2 regions of the Streptomyces daghestanicus genome follow, and region 2 is predicted to be linked to the other one. Evidence: riboswitches for the same ligand, from Rfam matches in the RefSeq annotation. Region 2 holds a riboswitch; the other holds the start of a gene.
The links. Region 2 has a riboswitch for cyclic di-AMP ahead of Sdagh_RS16620 (transglycosylase SLT domain-containing protein). Riboswitches for the same ligand answer to the same signal wherever they lie in the genome.

Region 1 (4,092 bases), on a different contig from region 2:
CGGGCCGCGGTCCCGCAGGAAAGGGACGACGTCGCCATGGCAGATCATCTGGAAGCATCCGTCACTCTGCCGAGCGATCCCGCCTCGGTCTCCGCCGCCCGGACCTATGTCGTCGGCACGCTCGCGGAGTGGGGACTGCCCGCGGACACGGACGTGTCCGACACGGTCCGGCTCATCGTGTCGGAGCTGGCCACCAATGTCGTGCAGCACACCCTCGGGCAGTCGCCCACCTTCACCGTGGACCTGGCGCTGGACCACGACGAACACCTGTGGATCGGGGTCACCGACAGCCATCCGCGGTTCCCCAAACGGCTGCCCGCCGCCGTCCAGCAGGACAACGGGCGCGGCATGGTGATCATCCGCTGGCTCGCCGCCGAGTGCGGGGGCCGGCTGACGGTCCGCTCCACGCGGGAGGGCGGCAAGACCGTCTCCGTCGAACTGCCCTGGCGGACCCGGCCGGAACCGGCCGCGGCGAGGGCCTCCCGGCCGAACCGGCGGGACCCGCCGGAGTGAGGCGCCGGGCGCGGGGGGCGCGCGGCGCGGCGGACGGCGGGTCAGCGCCGCGTCGACGGCCCGGTGCGCGCCGGGTTCCGGCGCCGGGGCTCCGGGAGCCGCCGGGCCGCCGCGGACCGGCTCCCGCCGGACGCCCGCCCGGCACCGGCGTACGCGCCGCCGAGGGGTTCGGCCGCCGCGTCCGCCCGGGGGCCGGCGGCGTCCCCCGCGGGCTCCTCGGAGGTGCGCCCCGCCGTACGCCGCCGCACCAGGCGGGGGAGCAGGCCCCACAGCCCCAGGCAGAGCAGCAGCGTCGTCGCGCCCGCCGCCAGCCCGCCCGCGCGGCCGGCCGTCACGTCCACGACGAGCAGCACCGCGCCGGTGAACGCGAACACCAGAACTCCCATGCCGGCCGAGGCGAGCCGCGAGGACACCCGCACGATGTGCGCCTTGGCGCCCTGCTGGAAGAGCGAGCGGTGCAGCGCGGCCGGCGCGGTGAACAGGATGGCGGCGAGCACCGCGAGCAGCAGCGTGGTGACGTACGTGGCCCGCTGGACCGTGTCGAGGTCGGGGAAGCGCGGGGTGAACGCCAGGGACAGCAGGAAGGCGAAGAGGATCTGCACGCCCGTCTGGGTGACCCGCAGCTCCTGGAGCAGCTCGCCGAAGTTGCGGTCGGCGCGCTGCAGCGGGGTCTCACCCCGCGCGGTGCAGGGACGGTGGTCGGCCATGCCCCACGGATATCCCGAGGGGCCCGGATCACTCCCGACCGTGCGCACGGACGTGCGAATCCGAGGGGGTGACCGGCCGTCACGACCGCCCGCCGGGGCCGCCGGCACCCCCTCGGGCGGCTCACTTCACCCGGCCGTACCAGACGCTCTTCGTCCAGATCTTCTGGAGCCGGACCACGTCACCGGTCTTCGGGGCGTGCCAGATCTTGCCCTTCCCGGCGTAGATCCCCACGTGGTACACGCTCCGGCCCGAGTGGAAGAACACCAGGTCGCCGGCCTTGCGGCTGGAGGCCGTGATGTGGCGCGTCCGGTTGTACTGCTGGGCCGCCGTGCGCGGCAGCTTCTTGCCGGCCTTCTTGAACGAGTACAGCGTCAGCCCGGAGCAGTCGAACCGGGACGGCCCGGTGGCCCCGTAGCGGTACGGGGCGCCCTTCTTGGACGCCGCGATCTTCAGCGCCTTGGTCGCGTGGGTGGCCGCGGCGGCCTCGGAGGCGATGCCGGGAACCACGATCGAGCCGCCCACGGCGGCGATGGTGAGGGCCGAGGCCGTGCCGGCACGGACCATCAGCGACGGGACACGATTGAGCGCAGTCATGCGCAACCCTTCGTCAGCCGCCTGTGAAGGATGACCTGTCGGATTCGGGCTGGCGAAGTTGCCCGGCCGCGCGAACGCGGCTTCACCCCAAGGGCTGCTCGGCTCCGGCCATGGCGTGACCGTTCCGGCGACCCGTCATGCTCGGGTCCTCCACTCCTGCCGATCCACTCCTGTCGACCGGTCATCCGGGCGGCGGCAGGACTCGGCGTCCGCCCGGATCGCCCCGCCACTGCGGCGGGGTCTTGTCGTCAGACAGGGATCTTGACGCACCGAAGTCGGAAAATCCCAACGGAACGGGTGGTTTGTGTTGTTACTCACCACTCACCCGTTCGGGTGGAAGGCCCCGCGTCCCGGACGGCGGGACGGCGCCGCTGACCGTCCGACCAGCGGCGGAACAGGTCATTCCGCTCCCGGACCAGGCGCGTTGCGCAAGCCGGACGGGTCCGGAGAAGGACGTGTTCCTACGCCGAAGGGGGGTACGCCGTTCGGTCCGTTCCGCCCTGTCCGGAGGGGACCGCGCAGGGGGCGGGCGGGAGCGTCGGCCGGCACCCCCGGCGGCCGGGTGGTCCGGGCCGTGCGTCGCCCGCTCCGGGGGTGTGCGGCATGGTGCGGGCCGCGTCCGCGATGACTGCGGCGTCCTTCGCGTCGGTCCTGGCTTCGCCGGGGTGGAGGCCGGCGATCCTGTGCATCGCCAGTCCGGGCGGACGGGCGACCTCGCAGCCCGAGTCCCGGGCGACCGTGCGCGGGAGGGCGCCGATCGAGGCGGGCTGGTCCACGACCACCAGGACAGTGCCGAACTCGGCCTTCAGCTTGCCGGACACGGCCCGCAGGTGAAGCTCGCCGTTCGGCAGCGGGGTGTCGAAGACCCTCTTCCCGGCCGGAGTCGGGCCGTGTCCGTGGTGCGCGTGCCTGCCGACGTCCAGGCCCAGGAAGACGCCCACCCCATCGATGTCGACCATCGTGCCCCCATGCGTCGATGCGTGCCGGCCTCACACTCGGGTGCCGTTCTCGCGCATCCACGTCATGCGGACCTGCCGCCCGCAAACGGCCGGGCACTGCGCCCGGCGCGCGGCGGTGGTCGGACCTCTGATCAGCGTCTCCGACGGCACCCCTCGGGCCCGGTGACACCACCCCCAGGTCATCCGTTCGGCAGGGGACGACAGTCACGCCGGGCCCGGAGGCCAGCGGCCCTCTTGCGGGACCGTGAAGAAGCTGACGGGGCGCCGGCGCCCGCTCCGCACCCGGTCCGGCGGGCCCGGGGCCGGCCCGGCCGCGCGGGGCCGGACGGGCGCCCCCTCCGCCCGCCCGGCCAAGGACGGGCAAAGGGGCCCCCAAGAAGTCGCCTCGGGCAACGAGAAGTGATCTTGGGCGGGTTAACGTGAGCGAAACCCGGTGCAACTAGCCTGCCGCTTCGGCCATCTGCGACGTTGCCCCGTGGCTGCGGCAACCGGACCCGCACGGTCCGGAGCGAGGACTGTGAGGTGGGACGTGCGACTGACCCCGCACGAGCAAGAGCGGCTGCTCATCCATGTGGCGGCCGACGTCGCCGAGAAGCGCCGGGCACGCGGCCTGAAGCTGAACCACCCCGAGGCCGTCGCCCTCATCACGTCGCACATCCTGGAGGGCGCCCGGGACGGCCGCACCGTCGCCGAACTGATGTCCTCCGGGCGCGAACTGCTCACCCGGGACGACGTCATGGAGGGCATCCCCGAGATGCTCCACGACGTGCAGGTCGAGGCGACCTTCCCGGACGGCACCAAGCTCGTCACCGTCCACGACCCGATCGTCTGAGGGGAGCCGCCGTGATCCCCGGAGAGATCCTGTTCGCCGACGGTCCGATCGTCTACAACGAGGGCCGCGACACCACCCGGCTGACGGTCCTGAACGCCGCCGACCGGCCCGTCCAGGTCGGTTCCCACTACCACTTCGCCGAGGCCAACCCCGGGCTGGAGTTCGACCGCGCCGCGGCCCGCGGCAAGCGGCTGAACGTCGCCGCCGGCACGGCCGTACGCTTCGAGCCCGGCATCCCCGTCGAGGTCGAACTCGTCCCCGTCGCCGGCGCCCGGATCGTGCCCGGACTGCGCGGCGAGACCGGAGGTGCCCTCGATGCCTGAGATCTCCCGCCCCGCCTACGCCGACCTGTTCGGCCCCACCACCGGCGACCGGATCAGGCTCGCCGACACCGACCTGCTGATCGAGATCGAGGAGGACCGTTCCGGCGGCCCCGGGCTCGCCGGTGAGGAGGCCGTGTTCGGCGGCGGCAAGGTCATCCGCGAG
Region 2 (4,092 bases):
TCACGTCGTCGTGGTACAGCGTGGCGAGGTGCGTCAGCTCCACGACGACGGCCGAGGGCACCACGCCGGGGGCGTAGGGGTCGCCGAACTGGGCCGCGAGCATCACCAGCAGCGGCCGGAACCGCTTGCCGCCGGCCTTCACCAGGTGCTGGGCGGCCTCCGTGATGAAGGGCACCTCGCTCTTGGTTGCCTCGAGCAGCCCTTCCTCGACTGCCGCCATTCCGGCCTGGACATCGGCTTCCAGAGCCTGGTCCCGCACGCTCAGCCCGAACGGCCCGACGACGGTCACGAGGGGTCTCCTGTCTGCTGGTGTCTACTCGCGGTTACACGGCTGGTCGATAAGTCGCTGCCCTCACTCAAGTCAGCGTATCCGGTCACGTTTCGATCACCGATAGCGCCCACCGTTACAGGCCGGTCGGTATCGGATCATGAGCTGTATGTTTTTGATCAGGTGATATGAGCGGACAAGGATCGACATCGAGGGGCGGCGCCGACGTGGACACCGCCGGACCGCCGGGGGCGCCGGCGTGCGGGGCCCACCGAAGATCCCACCACTCCTCCCAACGCCGTGCGACCCGGGAACGTCACCCATTCGCCCCGCCGGCCCCCGCTCCCGCCTCACCCCGGCCCCGGTGAGCGGGGCACCCCCGCTCCGCCATCACTGGCCCGTAAAACCCCAGTTGACGTCATTGCCCGATTTGCGCCACTTGTCGACGCCCGTGAGTTGACTCACGTCCCGGCCGGTCCGCGCGTCGGCGCCCCGAGGCCGCCATCCCCTTGCCGCGCAAGCGAGTTGACTCTTGGCAGTCGCAAAGGATCAAGCACCCCAAATGCCTCAGACCAAGGTCAACAGGCACGTTAGGTGAAACCCGCACTTGTTCCGGACATGTGCTGTCGCATACGTTCCCGGCCTGTCGAGCGGACGCCGAATCCTGCCACCGCCCGGCACCCATCCGACTCAACACATTCACGGCAGGAGCGGGGGACCCAGGTAAGTCGCCGCGCCGGTCCTCGGACCGGAGCGGCTCGGGGTGAAGCCGCGCCGTACAGGGCGCGGCCGGGCACCTCCCCGCCCGAACCCGACAGCTCACCCCGCAGGCGTCAGGAGAGGGATTCACCATGCCTGCCAACAGCCTTCGGCGGATCACCGGGACCAACCGTCTCGCCCGCAAGCTCGCCGTCCTCGGCGCCGGCGCCGCCGTGCTCGCCCTGCCGGTCATGGGCGCCACCAGCGCGTCCGCCGCCGACTCGACGACGGCGACCACCACGGCCGCCCTGACCGCGGCCAACGGCTACAGCAACAACCTGGACGGCTGGATCCGCCAGTCGCTCGACATCATGGCCGAGAAGGGCATTCCGGGCACCTACAACGGCATCTACCGCAACATCATGCGGGAGTCGTCCGGCAACCAGTTCGCCATCAACAACTGGGACATCAACGCCGTCAACGGCACCCCGTCCAAGGGCCTGCTCCAGGTGATCCAGCCGACCTTCGACGCCTACCACGTCGAGGGCACCTCCTGGGACCTGTACGACCCGGTCGCCAACATCACCGCCGCCTGCAACTACGCGGCCGACCGGTACGGCTCCATGGACAACGTCTACAGCGCGTACTGAGCCCCGCGGCTCAGCTGAACAGTCGTTCGAGGACGACGGCCACGCCGTCGTCCTCGTTCGACGCGGTGACCTCGTCGGCCACCGCCCTCAGCTCCGGATGGGCGCCGGCCATGGCGACGCCGTGGGCCGCCCACAGGAACATCGGGATGTCGTTCGGCATGTCCCCGAAGGCGATCGTCCGCCGCGGGCTCAGCCCCAGGTGCTCGGCCGCCAGCGCCAGCCCGGTCGCCTTGGTGACCCCGCACGGCTGCAGCTCGACCGTCCCCGGCCCCGACATGGTGACCGTCGCCAGCGAACCGACCACCGCGCGCGCCGCGTCCGCCAGCTCGTCGTCGCCCAGCCACGGGTGGCGCAGCAGCACCTTGCTGATGGGCGCCGCCCACAGGTCGTCGCGCCGGTCCACCCGCTCGGCGGGCAGCGTCGGGTGCGGCATCAGGTAGCCCGGCTCGATGAGGGTGAGCCCGTCCACGCCGTCCTGGTCGACGGCGGCGTACACCTCGCCCACCTCGGCCTCGATCTTGCCGAGCGCGGTCTCGGCCAGCTCCCGGTCCAGGGTGACCGACCACAGCAGCCGGTCCGCGCCGGCGTCGTACACCTGCGCGCCCTGGCCGCACACGGCGAGCCCCCCGCCGCCGAGGTCGCCGAGGAGCGGGCGCACTCTCGGCGCCGGCCGACCCGTCACCACCAGGTGGTGCGCGCCGGCCCCGGCCACCCGCGCGAGCGCGGCGAGCGAGCGCTCGGAGACGGTGTCGTCGCCGCGGAGCAGCGTTCCGTCCAGATCGGTGGCGACGAGTGCGTATGCGGTGGGGTCCATGATCAGAGAATACGGACACGGCGGGCGTCCGACTCACCTCCGTCACACCCCGGTTCACACACCCGTCTGTCCGAAACCGCACGCAACACCGGCTAAAGGCGGTTCAAGAGCTGTGCACCGGTTGGCAGCAACATGCTCTGCTCTCTACCCTCCGCGCGGGCCCAGGGGTACCTTCCTTCTGTCCAGGGGGACTTGATCGGGGGGTCGGGTTGAGCAGTGGACGCGTTCGTGTGCTGAGGCCGGGGGAACTGGGCGCGGAGGAACGGGAGCACTGGCGTGAGCTGCGCGCCAAGTCGCACGCCCCGCGCAACCCCTTCATGGAACCGGAGTTCACCGAAGCGGTGGGCGCGGTCCGTCCCGGAGCGCGGGTGGCCGTGCTCCACGAGGGCGGCGAGAGAGCCGGTTTCCTGCCGTACGAGCGCGGGCCGCTGGGGCAGGGCCGGGCCATCGGTCTCGGGGTGTCGGACCGCCAGGGGGCGGTGCTGCGCCAGGGCGCGCTGCCCGACCCGCGCCGGCTGCTGCGCGCCTGTTCCCTGTCGAGCTTCGCCTTCGACAACCTGGAGGCCGGCCAAGGGCTGTTCACGCCGTACGCCGCCGAGGTGCACGCCTCCCACGTCATCGACGTCGCCGACGGCTACCCGGCGTACGAGGAGGCGCTGCGCGTCCGGTCCCCGAAGTTCCTGAGGACCACCCTCGCCAAGGAGCGGCGGCTGGGCCGGCAGGCCGGGGAGGTGCGGTTCGTGTTCGACGAACGCGAACCGGCCGCGCTGCGCACGCTCATGGCGTGGAAGTCGGCGCAGTACCGCAGGACGGGGCGGCGCGACCGGTTCGCCCAGCGGTGGATCACCGGGCTGGTCGGCCGGCTCGCCGTCACCCGGACCCCGGAGTGCACCGGCACCCTGTCCGTCCTCTACGCCGGTTCCCGCCCGGTCGCCGCCCACTTCGGGCTGCGTTCGTCGACGGTCCTGGCCTGCTGGTTCCCGGCGTACGACGTGGCGGCGGCGAAGTACTCGCCGGGCCTGGTGCTGCACCTGCGGATGGCGGAGGCCGCCGCCGCGGCGGGCATCGGGCTGCTCGACCTGGGACGGGGCGCGGCCGAGTACAAGGACTCGCTGAAGACGGGTGAACTGCCCGTGTACGAGGGTGCCGTGACGTGTTGGGGGGCGGGCGCCGCGCTGTACCGGCTCGGCCGTGAGCCCGCGCGCCGGGCGCACGCCTTCGTGCGCGACCGGCCGCGGCTCGCCTCGGCGGCGGCGCGGACGCTGAAGGGCGCGGCACGGCTGCGCCGGGGGTGAGGCCGGCGGTTCTTCGAGAGCGGAGGGGGTGGGGCGCATGGCCGGGACGGCACGCGCGCGGCAGGAGACGGAGCGGGAGATAGCGGATTTCCTGAGCATCGGACCGATGCAGGTGGCCGAGCTGGATCTCGGGGCGGCGCGGGACGGCGGGGCGACGCTCCGGCCGGGGCCGGGGAGCCCCCCGGTGACCGCGGGCGAGGTCTTCGTCCTGGTCCGGCGGGCGGGGCGGCCGGTCGGCACGCTGACCGGACGGGTGCCGGAGGGCGCCGACCCGGTGGCGGTGCTGACGGAACTCGCCGGGGAGCCGGGGACGGAGGCGGTGCCCGGTCCGGTGCCGGCCGCCGCTCCCCCGTCCGCCAGCGTCGT

Region 1: it holds a riboswitch for cyclic di-AMP, as region 2 does, so the genes downstream of both, Sdagh_RS03605 (C40 family peptidase) here and Sdagh_RS16620 (transglycosylase SLT domain-containing protein) in region 2, are expected to answer to the same signal.

Annotation. Positions count from the first base shown of each region.
Region 1 covers NZ_BNDX01000002.1:748,403-752,494, forward strand. The annotation lists gene Sdagh_RS03595 (ATP-binding protein) at 37-513, shown strand; gene Sdagh_RS03600 (DUF6328 family protein) at 555-1,220, opposite strand; gene Sdagh_RS03605 (C40 family peptidase) at 1,342-1,815, opposite strand; cyclic di-AMP (ydaO/yuaA leader) riboswitch at 1,819-1,955, opposite strand; partial or broken gene Sdagh_RS03610 (IS110 family transposase) at 2,409-2,774, opposite strand; gene Sdagh_RS03615 (urease subunit gamma) at 3,304-3,606, shown strand; gene Sdagh_RS03620 (urease subunit beta) at 3,618-3,929, shown strand; gene Sdagh_RS03625 (urease subunit alpha) at 3,922-4,092, shown strand, end outside.
Region 2 covers NZ_BNDX01000008.1:1,572,374-1,576,465, forward strand. The annotation lists gene Sdagh_RS16615 (polyprenyl synthetase family protein) at 1-289, opposite strand, end outside; cyclic di-AMP (ydaO/yuaA leader) riboswitch at 953-1,115, shown strand; gene Sdagh_RS16620 (transglycosylase SLT domain-containing protein) at 1,120-1,617, shown strand; gene Sdagh_RS16625 (HAD family hydrolase) at 1,628-2,431, opposite strand; gene Sdagh_RS16630 (GNAT family N-acetyltransferase) at 2,662-3,726, shown strand; gene Sdagh_RS16635 (glycosyltransferase family 2 protein) at 3,764-4,092, shown strand, end outside.